DNA from 4 places in the Thermanaerosceptrum fracticalcis genome. Region 2 is predicted to be linked to each of the others. Evidence: riboswitches for the same ligand, from Rfam matches in the RefSeq annotation. Region 2 holds a riboswitch; each other region holds the start of a gene.
What was found. A riboswitch is a leader RNA that binds a small molecule or an ion and turns the genes downstream of it on or off. The one in region 2 is predicted to bind cobalamin.

Region 1 (5,142 bases), 840 kb from region 2:
CAGTTGCCATCGCCAGAGGGTTTGTAGCTCCCAGCGGAATCGATTTAATTTGTATCCCCGCTTTTACGGACATTGTTATTGACGGGGAAGAAAGGACTGCCATTAAACTTATTGTAGAGCCGAGATAATCTTGCTAAGCCTGTTCGTGAAACAGGCTTTTTTTGTTGTTTCTGTTACATATATTAATATTGTTATGTTGAAGATAGAAGGTGTCTTCATGAATGAGTACAATTTAAATCTCCATCATCAATCCCTTGTGGTCGACGGCCATTGTGACAGCATCTTAGAATGTTATAAAGAAAAGCGGGATTTTATTAAGAGCGGTCTCAAAGGACACCTGGATTTATCCCGTTTAAAACAAGGTGGGGTAAACTTACAATTCCTGGCCTTGTTTATAGAAGCCAAGTATAAGCCTTACGGGGCCCTCTGTCGTGTTTTAGAACTCTTAGATTTCTTCTACAGCCTGAAAAACGAGAGGGGAGAATCGTTACAAATTATTAAAGAACAGAAAGATTTACTCTCTCTTAATGCAGAAACCGTAAAATTTCTTTTAACGGTGGAAGGGGGCGAAGCCCTGGAGGGTCAACTGAGCACCTTAAGAATCCTTTTCCGTTTGGGCATACGCAGTGTGACGCTGACCTGGAACCAAAGAAATCAATTGGGAGACGGTGTTTGGGAAAGAGAAAGCGGGGGAGGGTTAACCACATTTGGTAAAGCCGTGATTAAAGAAATGAATGACCTGGGGATGCTGGTCGATGTTTCCCATCTTTCGGAAGGGGGATTCTGGGATGTAATTTCCTACACCACCAAACCCATTGCTGCCACCCACTCCTGCTGCCGGGCCCTCCATGACCATCCGCGAAATTTGCGGAACGAACAACTGGAAGCCCTCCAAAAAAACCAGGGCATCATCGGCATTAACTTTTATCCCGAATTTTTGGGGAGGGAAATGGTAACCGCGGAAACTGTTATTGAACATATTGAATATGCCGCCGGTGTTGCCGGAGTCGACCATGTAGGGCTGGGTTCTGATTTTGACGGCATAGAGACAACACCTGCCGGTCTGGAGGATGTGAGCAAAATGCCCCTGCTTACCGAACTCCTTTTACAAAGGGGATGGAAAGAAGAGGAAGTGAGAAAGGTCTTAGGAGGTAATTATATTCGTGTACTCCAGCAAGTCTTGCCCCCTGCTCAAAGTTGATCTGCACGTACACACAACTGCTTCTGACGGGGCTTACAGGCCCAGTGAAGTGATAAGACTCGCCAGGGAAAAGGAAATAGAGTATATAGCTATTACCGATCATGATACTACAGAGGGACTGGCGGAAGCCCTCAGGGAAGGCGATGTGCAGAAGATCAAAGTGTTCCCCGGTGTAGAAATCAGCACCGTCTATGAGGAAGAAGAGATTCATATTCTGGGGTATTTCATTAATACGACCAATAAAGCATTACAGTTAACCTTAAGAAAATTGACCGAGGCCAGGCACAATCGTGCCCGGGCCATGGTGAAAAAACTGCAAGAACTGGGATACAACGTAGCCCTGGAAGAAGTTTTAGCCAGGGCAGGACCGGGTGCGGTGGGCCGGCCTCATATCGCCCTGGTCCTCATGGAAAAGGGCTATTTTACAAGGGTGGAAGAAGTTTTTGCCCAGCTCCTTAACCCGGGCTGCCCGGCCTATGTTCCACGCTTTAAGATCTCTCCCTACAAAGCCGTTGCCTTAATCAAAGGAGCTGAGGGTGTACCGGTTTTAGCCCATCCCGGTGAAAATTTCCCCGCCGGGTTACTGACGGAACTAATAGAAACAGGGCTGTCCGGAATCGAAGTCTATCATCCCCATCACCCACCCCATTTAGAAAAATTTTATTATGAACTTGCTCTGCAGTACGGGCTGCTGGTTACCGGCGGTTCAGACTTTCACGGGCACGATCCTGAAGAACTTAATGGATTTGGCTCTGTGCTGCTGCCTTCCTCCTTTATAACAAGGCTTTTGACAGCACAAAGAAGCAAGGACGGGAATCTTGACCGGTAAGTAAATTGTGTGTTAATATAAATGGGTAAAATTCCATATTAATCACAGGTGCATCGCTTAAAAGAGAAGACCGGTGTGAATCCGGCGCGGTCCCGCCGCTGTAATCGGTAACAAATCTCACATACAGCCACTTATGCTTCATCATAGGGAAGGCGTGAGAGGAGAATGACCCGAGAGCCAGAAGACCTGCCTGGTGATTGTAATCAGACCCCGGTGTAGGGTCTATGGTTACCTTTGGATTAAGAAGCAGGGTGCAGTCCTTTGGTATAACCAGAGGACTTTTTCTATTTCTACTACTCAACTTCCATCTTTTTTATCCCCTCCGGGGGAACTTTTAAAAATTACGTCACCGGACGTTTTCATAAATTGGGAAAGACTAGGAATATCCCCTTGGGAATATAATACTAGAAAGTGCATGTTTTCCAAGGGGGATACGACAATGGTCAATGAGCAGGAATTCATCCGCTTAAAAAACCGTATTAAGGAACTTGAGAACCAGGTGGAACATTTAAGAATCAGCCGCAGGGTTTTAATGAATCTGATTGAAAAAATCGAAAAAGAAAAAAGAACGATTCTTAGCCAGTTGGAAAAAGAAAATAAAAGGCTGCAGCATAATAATCAGCGTTATGCCCAGTGGTTGATGAAAAAGAACCGCAAAATTGTAGAGTTGGAAGCCATTTTTAAGAATGGTACCACACATATGATTTCGGAGGAGTTATGGGAAAAGGACACCTAATTCTGGTCACGGGTGCTGCCCGCAGCGGTAAGAGTTCTTACGCCGAATACCTGGCTAATTTGGCTTCCGAAGAGGTAGCTTACCTGGCTACAGCCCAAGCCCTGGATGAGGAAATGGAGGAACGTATTAGACTACATACGGAAAGACGTTCTCATACCTGGCAAACTTTTGAAGAACCTTTTAATCCGGGGAAAGTTATTTTAAACCATTACCGGGAATACAAGGTATGGCTCCTGGATTGTATCACGCTCCTGGTGGCCAATCATTTGCTTTCTAAAGTCCAACCTCAGGATGCTGTATTTATTTCCACTGAAATAGAAGAGTTTATAACCAGGGAAATAGAAAATTTAATCAACGTTGTCCATACTACGGATATCACCCTGATCGCTGTTACCAATGAAGTAGGCTGGGGGCTGGTTCCCCCGGATCCTCTCAGCAGGGCCTACAGAGATATTGTAGGAAGAGCTAACCAGAAACTGGCTCAGGCCGCAGATGATGTATATTTAGTAACAGTAGGTATACCCATGAAACTCAAATCAGCAGCAAACGGAAGTGGGTCGTAAATGCAGGAGAAGAAACTAAGGCCGGGTTTTACCACAGGCAGTGCAGCCACGGCGGCTGCCCTTGCCGCTGCTTTGACGGCTTTAAACGGCATGGAATATGAGAAGGTTACCATTACCACGCCCCTTGGTACACCCCTCCATATACCGGTACAATTTAAGGGTGTAGCGGATGGGCTTGTGACTTACAGTGTCATCAAAGACGGTGGGGACGATCCCGATGTCACCAATGGCTGCGAGATTCAAGCTGCGGTGGCTTTAACAACGGATGAGAGAATCACGATAAAAGGCGGGAAAGGCGTAGGTATTGTGACCAAGCCCGGCCTTTCCACCCCTGTGGGAGAACCGGCCATCAATCCTGTGCCGCGGCAGATGATTATAGATTCTGTAAAAAAATGTTTGCCGCCTGACAAGGGGGCCATCATTACCATTAGTGTACCTTTGGGTGAAAGTATTGCGAAAAAAACATTAAACAGCCACCTGGGAATTATCGGTGGCATCTCCATCCTGGGAACCACAGGTATCGTATATCCCATGTCTGAAGAAGCTTATAAAACTTCCTTAACTCCCCAGCTCGACGTGATTAAAGCCTTAGGTTATGAAACCCTGGTCTTGACGCCTGGACGAATTGGACAAAGGTGCGCTGAACAGTTTGGTTTTTCTGGGGAGTACATTTGCCTCACTAGCAATTATCTTGGCTACATGCTGGAACAAGCAGTGGAGAAAGGATTCCGAAAGCTCATACTTGCCGGACACCCCGGAAAATTAGTAAAACTGGCGGCGGGAGTTTTTCATACCCACAACCGCATGGGAGACGGGCGCCTGGAAGCCATGGCTGCCGCCGCTGCCGTCTTAGATGCTCCGGCAGCGCTGGTTAAAGATATTTTTTACAGCTTGACCACCGAGGCCGCCATACAGTTAATCGATCAGTGGGAAAAAAGAAATGAATTCTGGACGCTCCTGGCCCACAGAGCAATTGAAAAAGTTGGGAAATATCTTTTCCAGGAAGCATCCGTATCTCTTATCTTTTTTAATTACCAGGGACAGGTGCTGGGCTCAGCGGACCCCGGCAACCTGATAGGAGGATTATTAAATGAATAGTCGCTTACATGTGGTTGGCACTGGTTCCGGTTACCCGGACTATACTTTGCCCCTGGGCTTGAAGATTATCAAAAAATGTCAGGTTTTAGTGGGTGGTCAACGCTTTATACATAACTTTGCCGAAGCCCATCATGAGATATTTTATGTGAAAAATAATTTGCCTGATGTTGTGGCGTATTTGAAAAGTATTTATAAAGAAAAAGAAACATGTGTCCTGGTTTCCGGTGATCCGGGTTTTTATAGTTTTTTGGGGTATCTCCGTCAACATTTTGCTGCCGGAGAACTAAACGTGATACCCGGAATCAGTTCTATCTCCCTGGCCTTTGCCAAACTTGCCGAATCGTGGCACGATGCCCGTTTAATCAGTCTCCATGGCCGTTCCCTGGATGCTTTATCCTGCCTGACCCCCGGCCAGAAAATCGCTATTTTAACGGACAATAAAAACACGCCTTCTCTAGTGGCCCAAAAACTATCCACCGTTTTGGGGAATGACTGCCGGGTTACGGTATGTGAGGCTCTGGGTACGCCCCAGGAACGGTTAACCACCACCACCTTAGACAAAGTGTGTGATTCCGATTCTGTGAGCTTGCTGGTGATTTCTCATGTTTAAGCAATTAGTACCGGGGCTGCCCGATGACAGTTTCGAACGTAGTAAGGTTCCTATGACGAAAAGGGAGATACGTATCCTCACCTTAACCCTGGCCCGGATTAAACC
Region 2 (5,142 bases):
ATTTTACGGGCAGGTGTGAGTTTGAAGCCTTTATCTTTAATTGTATCGTAAATAAATTCTATTTTCGCAGGCATCTTTTAACTCCTGATCTTGATGTGATGCTCTTATTCTAACAAATACTGACCAAAATTAAAATCCGGTATGAACTAGTGCACTTTGTACCGCGGCACAAGTGCAACTTGGCTTCTACCTTCGCCTACAGCTTGATACAAGCCAAGTTTTCTTTGCACTTCTTGCCTAAAAGGACAAGAAGAAGAATTATGACCGAAGTGACCACAATGGTACCGCCGGGAGCCAAATCAAGATAAAAAGAGGCGATTAAGCCAACTAATACAGAGGTAATACCAAAAAGATTGGCCCATATCAAGGTAACCTTAAAACCTTTGCCAAGCAGGATACTGGTAGCCGTAGGAACAACCATGAGTGAAGAGATAAGCAGGGCTCCCACGATTCTTAAACCCAGAGCAATAATGGCCGCTGCCAGGATGATAATAAGATAGTTGAAGAAGTTAACCGGGATTCCGGCCAGGCGGGCTCCTTCTTCGTCAAAGGTCAGATAGAATAATTCCCGGTAATACCGTGTAACTAAGCCTAGAGCGATAAGGGCCAGGATACCTATAAAAATAACTTCTTCATTTGTTACGGACACAATACTGCCGAAAAGAAGGCTGGCCAGGGTTGAATCGGAAGCGCGTACTATTCCCATCAGGATAACGGCAGTCCCTAAACCTCCCGCCGTAATGATAGCGAGAGAGACTTCTCCATAATATTTAAAATAGCGCCGCAGTTTCTCCAGGAGTATAGATATCAGGATAGACATAACCAAGGCAAAAGGGATAGGACTAATACCCCAGAGTATGCCGAATAATACTCCGGATAAAGAGACGTGGGACAGGGTTTCCCCTACCATGGAAAGACGGCGGAGAACCAGAAAAAGGCCCATGGTAGGACATAGGATGCCCACTATAAGACCGACAATTAAGGCTTTCTGCATAAAGACATATTGTAAAATTTCCAGCACGGCTACACCACTTTCAAATCTTCTTTAGCAACTTCTTTTCCCTTGCCTTTGGAAATGTAGAGGAAACGGGAGGCATGGTCCAAAACCGGGGAAACGTCATGGGTGACCATGACGATGGTGAGGCCTTCTTTGTTAAGCTTAACGAGTAAAGATAAGAAGTCCTCTTGGGCTTCCGCATCCAATCCCGTAGTAGGTTCATCAAGGAAGAGGATTTGTGGGTGATTGATCAAGGAACGGGCAATGAGCATCCTTTGAAACTGGCCGCCGGAAAGGGAACTCACCAGGGTATCCCTTTTTTCCAGCAAACCAACTTTTTCTAAAACAGAATGGACTAAGCTACTCGCTGTTTTTCCTTTGACAGCAACCTGCAGTTTCACTACTTCCTCTACTGTTGCGGGAAAACCGGGATTGAGGGCCGAAGATTTTTGAGGAATATAATTTACAACTGCCTTAGTTTCGGTGTTAATTTCCACAGAACCTTTCAGTGGTTTTAATAAGCCCAGCATGAGCTTTAGGAGCGTAGTTTTAGCGGCCCCGTTGGGACCTAAAATTACTAGAAATTCTCCCCGATAAACCGTAAGGTTGATATTTTCCAGGACATAAGGTCCTCCTGGATAGGCAAAGGAGACGTGACTTAAGGAAATAACCGGTTTCATGGCTGGTACTCCAGAGCGATTTTGAGGTTTTCCAGATTCTCCCGCATGATGCTGAAGTAATCTTTACCTGCCTGAAGGTCTTTCTCCGTGAGTCCACCGATAGGATTTAAGACCAGGGTTTGTGCTTTGGTTTCCCGGGCGATGGTTTCAGAGATTTTAGGGCTCACCAGGGTTTCAAAAAAGATATATTTGATACCGTGTTCCTTCAACGTATTAATAATCTCTTTCATTTTTCCCGGTGTAGGTTCAGCATCAGCATTTAAACCCATGACCGGGATTTGTTTTAGACCATAATCTCGCGCCAAGTAACCGAAGGACTCATGAGATACCACAATCTCTTTTCTCTTACACTTTGATAATGTCTCTTGATATTCTCGGTCCAGTTTGCTTAACTCCTCTTTAAAAGCCTGGTAATTCTTTTCGTAGTAATCCTTATTTGCCGCGTCTACTTGGTTCAGAGCCTGTAAAATTTTTTCCCCCTGTTTAAGGGCATTACCGGGGCTTAACCAGGTATGAGGGTCAATACCGTCATGTTCATGGTCTTCATAGGCGTCTTTTTTTTCATCTTTTTTATCTTTTTCATCATGATGTTCTTTCTTATGTTCCTCTTCATGTTCATATTTATGTTCAAGGTTACTCTTGATTAAGTCCAGGCCGGCGCTGGTTTCTACCAGGATTAAAGGAGTCCCTTTGACGGCTTCTTTGAGTTTTTCTATGTAGTGTTCCATGCCGGCGCCGTTGTAAATAAAAAGTTTGGCTTTAGTTAATTCCGCCAGTAATTTGGTAGAGGGTTCAAAGGAATGGGGTTGGGCTCCCGCCGGAACTATATTTATGACCTTAACTTTATCACCGCCGATTCTTTTGGTGAAATCATACATGGGATAAAAGCTGGTATATACTGTCAACTTAGCTGGGGGATCAGGGTCTCTGTTTACAGTGGCAGCCGGTTTTTGGCTGCAGGCCGTTGAAGTGAAAACAAAAATGAGGGACAAAAAAAGTGACAGAATAGAGCGAGCTTTCATAAATTACCTCCAAATGCAAATCATTAGCATTTGCATTTATTATAAACCCATGGCATCCTTAAAAGCAAGGGCTTAAGTGTTAATAACTGGAAGTAGTAATATTCTTATTTTTTTTTAATTGTTGTTGGTGAGAAAAGAATAACTTGCAAAATCCTGCATAGTTATGTAACATAAACTTGGACAAAACTTTATACATTATCTGTTAGGTGCCCTTTCAGGAGGGAGAATAGGGAAACCGGTTAAAATCCGGTGCGGACCCGCCGCTGTAATCGGAGACGAATCCCCAAAATGTCACTGTCCAGCACTTAACTTAATGGTTAGTAATATAGTTACTACCATTAAGTTAAGTGCCGGGTGGGAAGACGGGGAGGAGGATGACACGAGAGCCAGAAGACCTGCCTAACGGGAAGCCTGCTATCTGGGGAACAGAACAGGCTTAAGCGGACTAAGTCTTTGAGGCGGGTTACAGTCCCTTAGCGCAGCTAAGGGATTTTTCTTTTGTTTGGAGGTGATTTACAGGTTGCTTATTGGACTCATGGTTACTACGTTAAAAATATAGGGAGGGACGAAAATGAAAAGAAGGTGGTTTATTCTTACCGCATTACTTGTCTTCTTATTACCACGGGAAACTTATGCCATGCACATCATGGAGGGATTCCTGCCTCTAAACTGGGCTGTAGTATGGAGCCTGGCCAGTTTACCGTTTTTATATTTGGGTCTCCGCTCCATAGGCAAAGTAACCAGTGAGAATCCTCAGTTAAAGATGCTTTTAGGCGTTGCTGCTGCTTTTACCTTTGTCTTATCTGCGTTAAAATTGCCTTCCGTTACAGGGAGCAGTTCCCATCCTACCGGGGTTGGTCTTGGTACTATGCTGTTTGGCCCTATGGCTATGAGTGTTATTGGTTGTATTGTGCTTATTTTCCAGGCCCTTCTTTTAGCCCACGGGGGTATAAGCACATTGGGAGCTAATACCTTTTCCATGGCTGTGGTGGGGCCCCTGGTTGCATACGGGGTCTATAAGGCTGCAAAAAAAGTTGGGGCTCAGGGTATTTCCATTTTCTTAGCGGCTGCTTTAGGTGATTTAGCAACCTATGTTACTACTTCCTTGCAATTAGCCTTGGCTTTCCCTGATCCTACAGGAGGTGTGATGGCTTCCTTAATCAAATTTGGCAGCATTTTTGCTCTTACCCAGGTTCCCCTGGCAATCGTGGAAGGCTTATTGACGGTTCTTGTTTACAATTATCTTACCGTCTACAGTCAAAGCGAACTCCAAGAATTAGCCCTGTTGAGAGGAGATGTGCAGCATGACCCTGGCGCGTAAAAATCTTTTACTTATTTTTGCTGTTGTTGTCTTAACGATCATGCCTTTAATTATGATAACTGACTCTGAATTTGGAGGGGCCGACGGTGCTGCTGAAGAGGTCATCCTACAGATTAAGCCAGACTACGAACCATGGTTCCCTGTTTTGTGGCAGCCACCCGGTGGAGAAACGGAAAGTCTGCTTTTTGCTCTGCAGGCTGCAATAGGTGGAGCTTTTCTGGGTTATTATTTTGGTATAAAGAAAGGGCTAGCCGGTAAGTAATTTTTCGGCAAATGATTTTTCTTTGAGTTTTCTTTTCAGATATCTTTCACATTGTTTTATACAGTCATATCCCAGCATAATGCCTAAAATGTAGTCTTCTTCATCAGTATAGTCGTTTAAACCTTGTTTCTTGAAGGATTTAATTACATCTATGCATTTGGCCTCACCAAAAAATACATTGATATTTTTTTCCCCTACCGGATAAATAAGATAGGGGATTTTTTCTTTTTCTAAGCGGATAATTATTTTTTCCTTCATAGCTTTATGGGTGGTATGCAGGATCAGATTTCGTAAGCCCTTTTTAAATTCGTAAATATGATGGGCGAACACTTCCATAAAAGTTCTTTCCTTTCGTTTTTATGCTTTGTTAACTACGGGACATTGTGGAGTAATGGTCCTGCCATTCTGGCCACATTTTGTGAACGGCCTCTATTAAAAAAGGATCAAACTGTGTACCCTTATTAACCATTATTTCCTGACGGCATTCATCCCAGGATAAGGCTCTGCGATAAGGTCGCTCTGAAGTAATGGCATCAATGGAATCACAGATGGCTATTAATCTTGAACCTAAAGGTATCTCTTTACCTTTTTTTCCTAAAGGATAGCCCTTACCATCCCAGCGTTCATGGTGATGGAGAACTATAATAGCAATATCCCGTAACCTGCCCGACTTATTCAGGATTTCATAGCCAATTTCTGCATGGCGTTGGATATGTCTCCATTCTTTGGGGGTTAATCTTTCTTTTTTATTCAAGATATTATCGGGGATGCCGATTTTGCCGATATCATGAAGATGGGCAGCTATATGTACATCGTTGAGTGTTTTGCCTTTAAGGCCTATTTTTTGGGCTAAATCATAA
Region 3 (5,142 bases), 690 kb from region 2:
GATTCAGGGATTCCTTAGACCCTGCTAAATTCATGGTGCTGTACCTGGCGGATTCCAAGCTGACACCCAGACATTTCTACAAGGGTCTCTTGGAGCAGCTAGGCTGTGAATCCAAATTTTATCGTGGTGATGCCAAGCGTCAACTGCATAGAGAAATCGAGCTTATGCGGGGTATCCAGCATCTTCAGCCTGTTGTCATCGTAGATGAAGCACATCTTCTGGACCGGGAGATGCTGGAGGAGGTCAGATTCCTTCTCAATTTCAAGATGGATGCGCAAAGTCCCATGGCTCTTATCCTCGTCGGTCAGACTGAACTTTGGGAGAAGTTTAAGCTTCAGGCCTATGCCGCTATCCGGCAACGCATTGATCTCCAGTGTAAACTGCCCCACTTGGACCGCGCCCAGGTAGGGGATTATGTGAAACGACATCTTGCTTACGCTGGTGCCGACCATGATATATTTTCTGATGGTGCTTTGGATGAGATATTTCGGTTCTCTAGTGGTGTCCCTAGGCTAGTGAACAAGGTCTGTACTCACTGCTTGCTATATGGGGCACAGAATGGCCGCCGGATCATCGATGACCATATGGTTAAGTTGGTTATCCAGGGAGAATTGTCATGAAGCAGCAATGGTGCAAGATGACATACGACCACGAACAAGACCGCTGGATGGTGGATACGGGAGACTACTGTTACGAACTCCATTGTGGAGAAGTTTTTGATTTGTTAATCGGTTCAACTAGTATTCCTTGCCGCATAGAGTACGATCATCAGTGGTATGTGATTATGCCGGGAGCCCGCTTCAATTTGCGGATCGGGAATTCGTACAAGGTGGAAATATAACGGCATCCGGGAAGGTGGCGATAAAGTCGTCTCACCTTCTCGGCCACTGGCCAAATTGTCCGTCATAAACTGGACACCATATACTGGCAGTTACAGGACATTATGAAGTGTCAGTAACAGCTGGCAGCAGCACACAGACCAATTAAATCGTATTGAGGAAAAAGTTAGTACACATGAGGAATTTATAATTAAACGTATTAAGTGAGTCCATAATAAACAATCTGTTAATTATGTGCAATAAACTCGATAAACAAAAAAGGAAACCCTCTTCTTAATAGGGTCTCCAATAAAGTGATTTCCACAAAATTATTTACTTAATGCAAGAACGTATTCTTCTTGAGCTTTTTCAATTTCTACTCTCCATCCTAAATTCTCTGCCATGCGGGATACATTATCCCTTGCTGAAGCGTTATCTACTATAACTTTAATTGGACCAGAAGGAAATTGTTTTATTGCTTGCGTTGTTAAAACAAGGGGTTCAGGGCAGGATAAGCCTCTAGCGTCCACCACTTGTGACATTTAAAGTACCTCCTATTCTCTTAAATTTTAATATGTTTAGTCCACCAATAAGTGAAACTACGATAAGACCAAGAATAACAGCTATTTTTCCACCAATTGGTACACCTGCAGGACTGGCAGCAAGAGAGAAATTATGGGAAAATGCTGCTCCTGCCATTAAGCCAAGAACAGTGATTGCTGAGTCGCCATTACCTTCAGCAGCAGAGATTAACTGGCGAAGAGGACAACCACCAAGTAAGACAAAAGAGAAACCTGCCAATGTCATTCCAAGGAAATTCCATAAACCATCACTGTGAGCTACAGGCTGGTTCGCAAAACCCAGGTGGAATTTACCTACCACTAAGTTGCCTAAAGTTGCTACTACTAACATTGCTATAAATCCAGAGAGTAAATAAGTGTCTCTGAAAAAGACAAAGTCTCTTATTCCCCCAATCATGCATAGACGGGAGCGTTGAGCCAGACAGCCTACAATTAGCCCTGCCAATAAAGACAGCCATATTGCTGCATGTTGAGAGCCAGGACCTTTATTACTAAAGAATATAAATGGGGGGTTAGCTATTAATAAAATCAAAAGTGCTACCATAAACAAAGGAAAAATATACCCATTTGTTTTTGATTGAGATACTGTTCTACCTAAGGAATATCCTTGGCTAATATAATATGTACCTAAACCTATGCCAGCAATTAAACCAAATAATCCCATAATTGCATTTAAGTCTCCTCCTGATAGGCGTAACACAACCCGTACAGGACAACCTAGGAACACTAACATACCAAACATTCCAAAAAAACTTAGAGTAAATCGGGTGAATGTATTAGACCCACCAACAGATTTAAATTCTCCAGTGTATAGAGCAGTAGCAAATGCCCCAATAACTAAGCCAATAATCTCAGGTCTTAGGTATTGGACGGGTTCAGCACGGTGTAATCCCAAGGCGCCAGTTATATCCCGTATAAAACAAGCTATACAATAGCCCATGTTAGCTGGATTTCCGAATACCACCAGAAGTACACCCAATAAACCTACAACACCCCCCGTAAGCATAATGAGAATCTTTTTGTTCATAAACTACCTCCTTTGCATTCTTGGATAATTTAAACTTCTTTATGGATATTCATTTACCTATCAAAATTGTTATGAAATTATATCATTGTCTACTCTAGTTATATAACAATAAGTTATTAACTCAATAGGTCTGTTGCACATTGCAATGTGATGTGCAATAACTCTTCGCCTTATCAAGTGCATACTTTCTTTAAACTCCGTAGGAGTGTTAGGAAAATCAATATCCAAGTATTACAGGTTTTTAAGCATCTGTTCTTTTACTAAGCCTGCTCCCATCGGGAAGGACAAGCGGATATCTTTGGGATAATAAATAAAACCTATGAACAAAACCTATGAAAAAAACTTGACAAAAAAACAAACTAAGGATTAACATATTTCTAGAAGTAAATAATTCCCATTTAAGGTGCCCCGTCAAGGGGAGAATAGGGAAACCGGTGAAATTCCGGTGCGGACCCACCACTGTAAGCGGTGACAAATCCCAGTATGCCACTGTCCAGCACTCAACTTAGTGGTTAATGTGAAAGCATAAAATTTATTTGAACATACTAAAAAAAGAGTATGGAATTATAAATTAAGTTTTAATCACAAGTTGAGTGCGGATGGGAAGGCGGGAAGAGGTTGACCCGCGAGCCAGGAGACCTGCCTTAAATGTATGAACTAGACGAAGGGGATTAAATTCGTTCTAGCTGCTAGCGGCTTTAAGATGGGGAAAGTCTCTTAGTAACATACTAAGAGACTTTTAATTTTTTAAGCTTTCTTTGTCAGGCATGATGTTTACTTTTATCCATTTGGTGCCCTGGGTTTTAGCTTATTTAGCTGAGGGATTTATTATTGGAGGTGAGAAAAGTTAGCAAAAGATGTATTGATAGCAAGAGAAAATAGATACATAGCAGGAGGAGGAATAAAATGAATATTTTTACAAAGAAAACACACAGATACCTGGTATCTAAGTTATTACTGATATTCTTTATAGCAACCTTGTTATTGCCTGCATGGCCATTACTTTTTAGTGGACTCGATAATGGCAAAGCTGTGGCCGCAGAGGTATATGATAACTTAGCATTAAAGGCAGCAAGAAACAACTACAATTTACACCAAGGTGGACAGGCAGTTGACGGCGGCTGGGGGAACTTTGGTGCCTATGATGCCTATATCCTGACCCAGGCGGGGGCGGATGTAGGAACATGGGTATATAACGGCACAAGTTTCAAAGACAGTGTCTTGAGTTTAATTGATGCGACTATTGCAAACGAAGGGAAAGAAAATCAGTCTTCGGCCAAAAGAGTAGCGCATGAATATCTGGCGGCAAAAGCTTTCGGAGATGCAAGAGCGACCCAGTTGCTGAACATCTTAAAGAACAGGCAGACGGCAGGCGGGAACGGCTCTTTTGACAACAATGCCTTCAGCGACTTGCCCGCCTTTGAATCATTGGGCAGAGCCGGGGACATGGCCGAAATAGATGCAGCAGCTGTCATTACTTATATCTTAAGCTGTCAGGACGGCGGTACAGGGGCCTGGACTTCCACTTGGAACGATTTTCAGGCGACAGCCCAGGCGGTGCGGGCGTTAGAATACCTGAAGCCCCTTGCGGGAGGGCAGGCTGATGCCGTGCAAACGGCTATCGATAAGGGAATTGCCTGGCTGAGGGCTCTGCAAAAAGACGATGGAAGCTTTCAAGACGCTGGAGGATTTGATGATCCGCTTGTAGACACGGCAGAAACAATACTTACCTTAAACTGCCTGGGTATGGACCCTGCGGTCTGGACAGTCGGCGGCAAGAGTGCCGTAGATTACATGCGGGATAGTGCTCTCAATGAGGATGGGACGTTTGGTACCTCCAAGAACCTGATGGACAACACCTGGGCTTTGGATGCTTACCGTGTGTTAGGAGGAAATATTTCGCCTGACGCTGTACTAAGTTTAAGAGTGACGCCAGCCAGTGCAAATATAGTTGCAGGCGGCAGTCAACAATATACGGCCCAAATTTATAAATTGAATGGTACCAATGAGGATGTAAGTGCAGCAGCAGACTGGTCTGTAAATAACAGCAGTATAGCAACGGTAAATAACAGAGGTCTGGTTACAGGGGTGGCGGCAGGAAATACAGTTATTACTGCAACTTATCAAGGCGTTAGCGGTACTGCTGATGTAAGTGTTGCCGGCGGAGGAAACAATGGCGGCAATAATGACCAACAAGGCATCAGAGTTACTATAAAAGTTATTGGCAGAAGCGGAGAAACTTTGTTTGGTCCAAGTACTGTAACATTGAGGGAGAGTGATAGATGGGGTGTTACTGCTTTAGGAGCTTTGGATAAAACAGGACTTAGTTATAATGATGCTAACCCGAGCTATATTGACACAATTGCAGGCCAGGGACCCCAGGGCATGAACGGGTGGATGTATAAGGTTAACGGTGTTGTACCCGGGGTGCCTGCCAAAGATTACCCGGTTGCCAATAATGACCTGGTTGTCTGGTGGTACAGCACAAGCCCTACTGAAATATCCGGTGTTTCTTCTAATACTAAAGAAAACCCTAATATTCTTGATGATAAGAAATTGTCTGATACCATTCAGCAAACAGGACAAGCCAGACTTAACCTAGCAGAAAAAACTGATGGAAAGGGTAAGCTTTCTCCCCATACAATTGTTGGATTAGCCAACGATAACAAACCACTAACTATAGAAAGCAAGGGTCTTCAAGTAGAATTTGCTCCCC
Region 4 (5,142 bases), 1.3 Mb from region 2:
ACTCCCTTAAAATGCCGCAAATAGCCGGCCAGCTTTTGGAGCGGAAGATTCAAAACATTATTGATTCTGGTGCCGACATTGTGGCCGTGGATTGCCCCGGCTGTATACTCAATATTAAGGGCGGTCTGGACAAAAAAGGAAGCAAGATTCAAGTGAAACATACAGCAGAAATATTAAATGATAAATAACATAGAAAAAGGTGCTGGCAAGATAAAACCAGCACCTTTTCTATTAAACCGAATTGTGTGACCGGTAACCAGTAGCCGGAGCCCCTTTAGCGATATTTGCTTTCCGACATCGGATTTTTGTAGCTCGTAGTTGACAGTGAACGAAATGAGGGACATGCCATAACCGTCCCAAGGGAAGCGTAGTTAAACAGACCGTAAAATCTTACCCCCTTCGACACAAGTCTTGGGTAATAGAAATAATATGGGTATTTCCCGGGAAATATGACGAAGGAAATATAGATATGATATACTGAAAACGAAATTTCGCCGAAAGAAATGAAATAACGGGAAAGGGTTGGAACTTTATATGTTTATAGGCGCTCATGTTTCTATTTCCAAAGGTTTGGCTGCCGCCGTAAAAACAGCCATAGAAATGGAAGCCAATACCCTGCAGTTTTTCACAAGAAATCCCCGGGGCGGGAAGGCCAAGGAGCTGGACCCCCGGGATATTTCACGTGCCCACACTTTGTTGGAGGAACACAATTTTGGCCCTTTGGTGGCCCATACCCCATACACCATCAATGTGGCCTCGGCCAAACCGGAAGTAAGAGAATTTAGTATCAGAACTTTAAAAGAGGACTTGAACAGGATAAAACAAATGGGTGTACCCTATCTGGTATTTCATGTAGGCACCCATGGCGGGCAGGGGGAAGAAATAGGTATTAACTTGGTTTGTGAGGGACTGGGGGAAATATTGGCCTCCATACCTGAGGACACTTTCCTCTTACTGGAAGGAATGGCCGGTGAAGGTACGGAACTTGGCTATTCCCTTCGCCAGTTGGGTGATATCATTGCGCGGTGTGACGGGCATCCCCAGCTAGGCATCTGCCTGGATACATGTCACCTTACCGGAGCGGGCTATGACCTGACTAAACTGGAAGAGGTGAAGAAAGAAATAGACGAAGAAATTGGTTTGGACAGAGTTAAAGTCCTTCATTTAAATGACAGCATGTTTCCGGTGGGTTCCCGCCGGGACAGGCACGCCAAGCTGGGAGAGGGGTACGTAGGTTTAAATGTTATCAAAGAACTGGCCTGTGACAAAGATTTTACCCGGATTCCTCTTATCCTGGAGACGCCCAATGATCATGAGGGGTATGCCAAGGAGATAAGACTGGTGAAGGCACTGTGCGCAGGTAACTAGCGGCTGCCTTTGCCAAACTATGACGAGGAGGAAAGTCTGTTTCTGTTTAATGTATATTTTCCCTGAGCAATTCAGTAAAAAGTTTCCTTAGTCCAGGGTAGTTGAATTTTTAAATAATTTTTTCTATAATAAAGACAAAATATAGATGAACTTATCTGGTGCCTCCTTCTGGGGAGGAGAATAGGGAATGGGGTGCAAATCCCCAACGGACCCGCCACTGTAACTGGGGAGCATTTATAAAGAGGCCACTGGTACTCCGGGAAGGCTATAGATGCGGTGAAACAGAGTCAGGAGACCTGCCAGTTAAGGACCACTTGGACGATGGAAAAGTCCACGGTTTTTTGACCGTGGGCTTTTTAATTTATACAAATATGAAATGGAGGGTGTTTATCTTGGGTACCTTACTGAAAACAACACTGGAAAAAATTACGGGTTTGGACCAGGAAGCAATGAATTTAGCCAGGGAAAGACTTGATGGTTTATTAAAACCGCCGGGCAGCCTGGGAAAATTAGAAGAGATTGCTGTGCGTCTGGCCGGCATTTATGGACAGCCTCGTCCTCCCTTAGCCTCCAAGGCCATCGTGATGATGGCTGCTGATAATGGCGTTTACCAGGAAGGTTTCAACGGTTACTCCCAGGAGATTACCAAGGCTGTGGCGGAATTGGCAGGAGCCGGGCTTATCGGCGTGGCCGTTTTAGCACGTCATGCGGGGGCCCGCCTGGTAGTGGTGGATGTAGGTATTAAAGACGAGGTGGAGGGGCAGCACATTATTAAGAAAAAAATAAGATATGGTACTGACAACATCACATGCGGCCCGGCCATGAGCCGCAGTGAAGCGGAACAAGCCATTGAAGTCGGTATAGACGTGACTAATAAGTTGATTCATGAGGGTATTAACATCATAGGGACCGGAGAAGTGGGAATCTGTAATACCACTACCAGTGCAGCTGTCCTAGCTGTCCTTTCTGGCGCTGACCCTGAACTTGTAGTTGGCAAAGGGACAGGTGCCGATGAAAAGGCTTATCAGGCAAAACTGCAGGCAGTGAAAAATGCCTTGGTCGTGAATCGGCCTGACCCAACGGACCCTATTGATGTGGTGGCTAAAGTTGGGGGCCTAGATATCGCTGCTTTAACTGGGTGCTACCTGGCTGCTGCAGCAAACAAAAAACCTGTTGTGATCGACGGTTTTATCGCTGGAACTGCTGCCTTAGTGGCTGCAAAAATAAACCCACTAGTGAAGGAATATATGATACCTTCCCACTGTTCCGCGGAAAAAGGGGCTCAGGTAGTGCTCCAGGCCTTAAATATGGAACCCATGCTGTACATGAATATGCGTTTGGGTGAAGGCACTGGCGCTGCTTTGGCTTTCAACCTGATTGATGCCGCCGTAAAAATAATTAACGAGATGGGCTCCTTTGCTGATTTAGCTTAAGAGGGATTAATCCCTCTTTTTATTATGGAGAAAAGAAATACAAATTACGGAATGGATTGTTAAAATATTGACAAAGTAAAGGTGCAGGATTATGCTTGAAGAGGAATAGTAGATGGGTTAGGAGGAACTGACGATGGAAGTTAACGTGTGTGTTGGAAGTTCCTGTCATTTGAAAGGCGCCCATGCTGTCATTAACAAGTTTCAGGAGGCGCTCGGTGAAGCACCGGTAAAGATTAAACTAGGGGCTAGCTTTTGCCAGGGACGCTGCACGGAAGGAGTTATCGTTGCTATAGATGGTGTGATTTATGAAAGAGTGTCGCCCGATGATGTACCTTCTCTCGTAGAAAAGCACCGGGGAGGATGTGGGATACGGTGACTGATATTATTTCTACGCGACAGGCAGACTGTAAGGACTGTTATCGCTGCCTGCGGGCCTGCCCGGTTAAGGCTATAAGTTTTAAAGGCAACCAGGCAAAAATAGAACCGGACCGCTGTGTGCTTTGCGGCAGATGTGTGGTTGAGTGTCCTCAAAAGGCCAAGATCGTGCGAAATCAAACCTTTAAAATAAAAGACTATTTTAGCCGAAAGGAACCTGTCTATTTAAGCCTGGCACCCAGTTTTCCGGCAAGTTTCACCCAAGAGGCAAAGGGAGTTATGAAGCTCTTGGAAAAGTCGGGTTTTACTAAAGTTGAGGAGACAGCCGTAGGGGCCCGGTATACGGTTAAGGCATATAAGGAAGAGATTGCCAAAAGTAACGGAATTACGAAAATATCAACCTGCTGTCCTGTTGTTGTAAATCTTGTGGAGAAATACTACCCGGAACTAAGGGAGAATCTTTTGCCCGTTCTTTCACCTATGGTGGCTCATGCCAGGCATTTAAAAGAATGCTACGGCAACGGGATTAAAGTTGTTTTTGCCGGTCCCTGTATTGCTAAATTACGGGAGGCGGAGGAAAATGGTCTTGATGCTGCTATGACTTTTACCCAGCTAAAAACCCTTTTAGACCAGGTTCCGATACAAGGGGAGGAGGCTCTTAAAGTATTTCACGAAAGAATGGAGACAAGAATGTTTCCTGTGCACAACGGTGTACTGTATGCCATGAAAGGGCAGTGGGGACTGGAGGAAGAATACTGGTCTATCGAAGGTATTGAGAATTGCTGCGAAATATTAGATGCTTTACGCAAAAAAGATGTCCAGCCAATATTTATTGAAATGATGGCCTGCCAAGGGGGCTGTGTGGGCGGGCCAGCTATAGATTCACCTTATGGCCTTTATAAAAGAAAGGAAAAAGTCAAGGAATTTTACCAGCGGCATCTTCATTCTCCTTCCCGTCCTTTGCTGGACAACCTGGTTATGGGAAAAAGCTTTTCCAGTAAAGCAGTGAGAAAAGAAGTTTTCACCGAGGAAGAAATTAGATCTGTACTGGTTAAAATGGGCAAGTTTACCAAGGGTGATGAACGCAACTGCGAAGGCTGCGGCTACAAAAGCTGTCGTGATAAAGCTGCGGCTGTGTTGGCCGGGCTGGCTGTACCCGAAATGTGCATTCCTTATATGCGGGAACGGGCCGAGTCTTTGGCCTCCACCATTGTCCAAAGCACACCCAATAGTATTCTCGTGCTGGATAAGGAAATGGTTGTTCGTGATTTCAATCCTGCAGCCCAAAAATTGTTTTCCTCTATCCCTTTAAAGATTGGTTTAAAGTTATCGGATTATATGAATACACAGCACTATGAACTGGTGCTGGAAGGAAGGAGTTCCCTTACGGAACAAAGAGTTTATTATCCGGAGTGGGGCCTTTTTACCCGCCAGATCGCCACACCTCTCAAGGAGGATGGTTTTGTCATGGTCATCATTACAGATATTACCCAAAGTGAAGAAAATAGAGTCCAGTATCAGAAGATGAAAGAGGATGTTATGGTCAAGGCCAAAGAAGTCATTAACCAGCAGATGATGGTAGCCCAGACCATTGCAGGACTGTTGGGAGAAACCACTGCCGAAACAAAAGCTACGCTAATGGAACTGTTAAAACATCTGGAGCGTGAAGAATTTTGAAATTTGCATTAGATACCGGTATCGCCGGGCTGGCTAAAAAAGGTGAAGAATTATGCGGTGATGTGGTGGAAATAAAAAAAGGGCAGAATTCAACGGTAGTTGTACTGTCTGACGGCCTGGGCAGCGGCGTAAAAGCTAACATCCTGGCCACTCTCACCAGTAAGATAGCCGCCAATCTTCTGGCCAAAGGAGTTTCTTTGCCGGAAGTTGTGCATACCATTACGGAAACGCTGCCGGTGTGTCAAAAAAGAAAAATTGCCTACAGTACTTTTACAGTGATCCAGATTGA

Region 1: linked by a shared signal. The riboswitch ahead of BR63_RS04785 (hypothetical protein) and the one ahead of BR63_RS09045 (energy-coupling factor ABC transporter permease) in region 2 are both predicted to bind cobalamin.
Region 3: linked by a shared signal. The riboswitch ahead of BR63_RS05570 (stalk domain-containing protein) and the one ahead of BR63_RS09045 (energy-coupling factor ABC transporter permease) in region 2 are both predicted to bind cobalamin.
Region 4: linked by a shared signal. The riboswitch ahead of cobT (nicotinate-nucleotide--dimethylbenzimidazole phosphoribosyltransferase) and the one ahead of BR63_RS09045 (energy-coupling factor ABC transporter permease) in region 2 are both predicted to bind cobalamin.

What each region holds. Positions count from the first base shown of each region.
Region 1 is NZ_CP045798.1:905,956-911,097, reverse strand. Features, by position in the region: gene BR63_RS04800 (stage V sporulation protein S) at 1-128, shown strand, start outside; gene BR63_RS04795 (dipeptidase) at 218-1,201, shown strand; gene BR63_RS04790 (PHP domain-containing protein) at 1,164-2,030, shown strand; cobalamin riboswitch at 2,060-2,238, shown strand; gene BR63_RS04785 (hypothetical protein) at 2,470-2,766, shown strand; gene cobU (bifunctional adenosylcobinamide kinase/adenosylcobinamide-phosphate guanylyltransferase) at 2,748-3,329, shown strand; gene cbiD (cobalt-precorrin-5B (C(1))-methyltransferase CbiD) at 3,330-4,427, shown strand; gene cbiE (precorrin-6y C5,15-methyltransferase (decarboxylating) subunit CbiE) at 4,420-5,037, shown strand; gene cbiT (precorrin-6Y C5,15-methyltransferase (decarboxylating) subunit CbiT) at 5,030-5,142, shown strand, end outside.
Region 2 is NZ_CP045798.1:1,748,165-1,753,306, reverse strand. Features, by position in the region: gene BR63_RS09065 (Fur family transcriptional regulator) at 1-74, opposite strand, end outside; gene BR63_RS09060 (metal ABC transporter permease) at 197-1,021, opposite strand; gene BR63_RS09055 (metal ABC transporter ATP-binding protein) at 1,024-1,677, opposite strand; gene BR63_RS09050 (metal ABC transporter substrate-binding protein) at 1,674-2,699, opposite strand; cobalamin riboswitch at 2,887-3,116, shown strand; gene BR63_RS09045 (energy-coupling factor ABC transporter permease) at 3,271-4,020, shown strand; gene BR63_RS09040 (energy-coupling factor ABC transporter substrate-binding protein) at 4,004-4,282, shown strand; gene BR63_RS09035 (DUF2023 family protein) at 4,268-4,618, opposite strand; gene BR63_RS09030 (HD-GYP domain-containing protein) at 4,650-5,142, opposite strand, start outside.
Region 3 is NZ_CP045798.1:1,059,352-1,064,493, reverse strand. Features, by position in the region: gene BR63_RS05590 (ExeA family protein) at 1-620, shown strand, start outside; gene BR63_RS05585 (DUF5348 domain-containing protein) at 617-841, shown strand; gene BR63_RS05580 (sulfurtransferase TusA family protein) at 1,148-1,360, opposite strand; gene yedE (YedE family putative selenium transporter) at 1,338-2,426, opposite strand; cobalamin riboswitch at 2,811-3,087, shown strand; gene BR63_RS05570 (stalk domain-containing protein) at 3,333-5,142, shown strand, end outside.
Region 4 is NZ_CP045798.1:3,025,319-3,030,460, forward strand. Features, by position in the region: gene ldhH (L-lactate dehydrogenase (quinone) large subunit LdhH) at 1-188, shown strand, start outside; gene BR63_RS15420 (deoxyribonuclease IV) at 535-1,368, shown strand; cobalamin riboswitch at 1,508-1,686, shown strand; gene cobT (nicotinate-nucleotide--dimethylbenzimidazole phosphoribosyltransferase) at 1,761-2,801, shown strand; gene BR63_RS15430 ((2Fe-2S) ferredoxin domain-containing protein) at 2,935-3,177, shown strand; gene BR63_RS15435 ([Fe-Fe] hydrogenase large subunit C-terminal domain-containing protein) at 3,174-4,853, shown strand; gene BR63_RS15440 (SpoIIE family protein phosphatase) at 4,850-5,142, shown strand, end outside.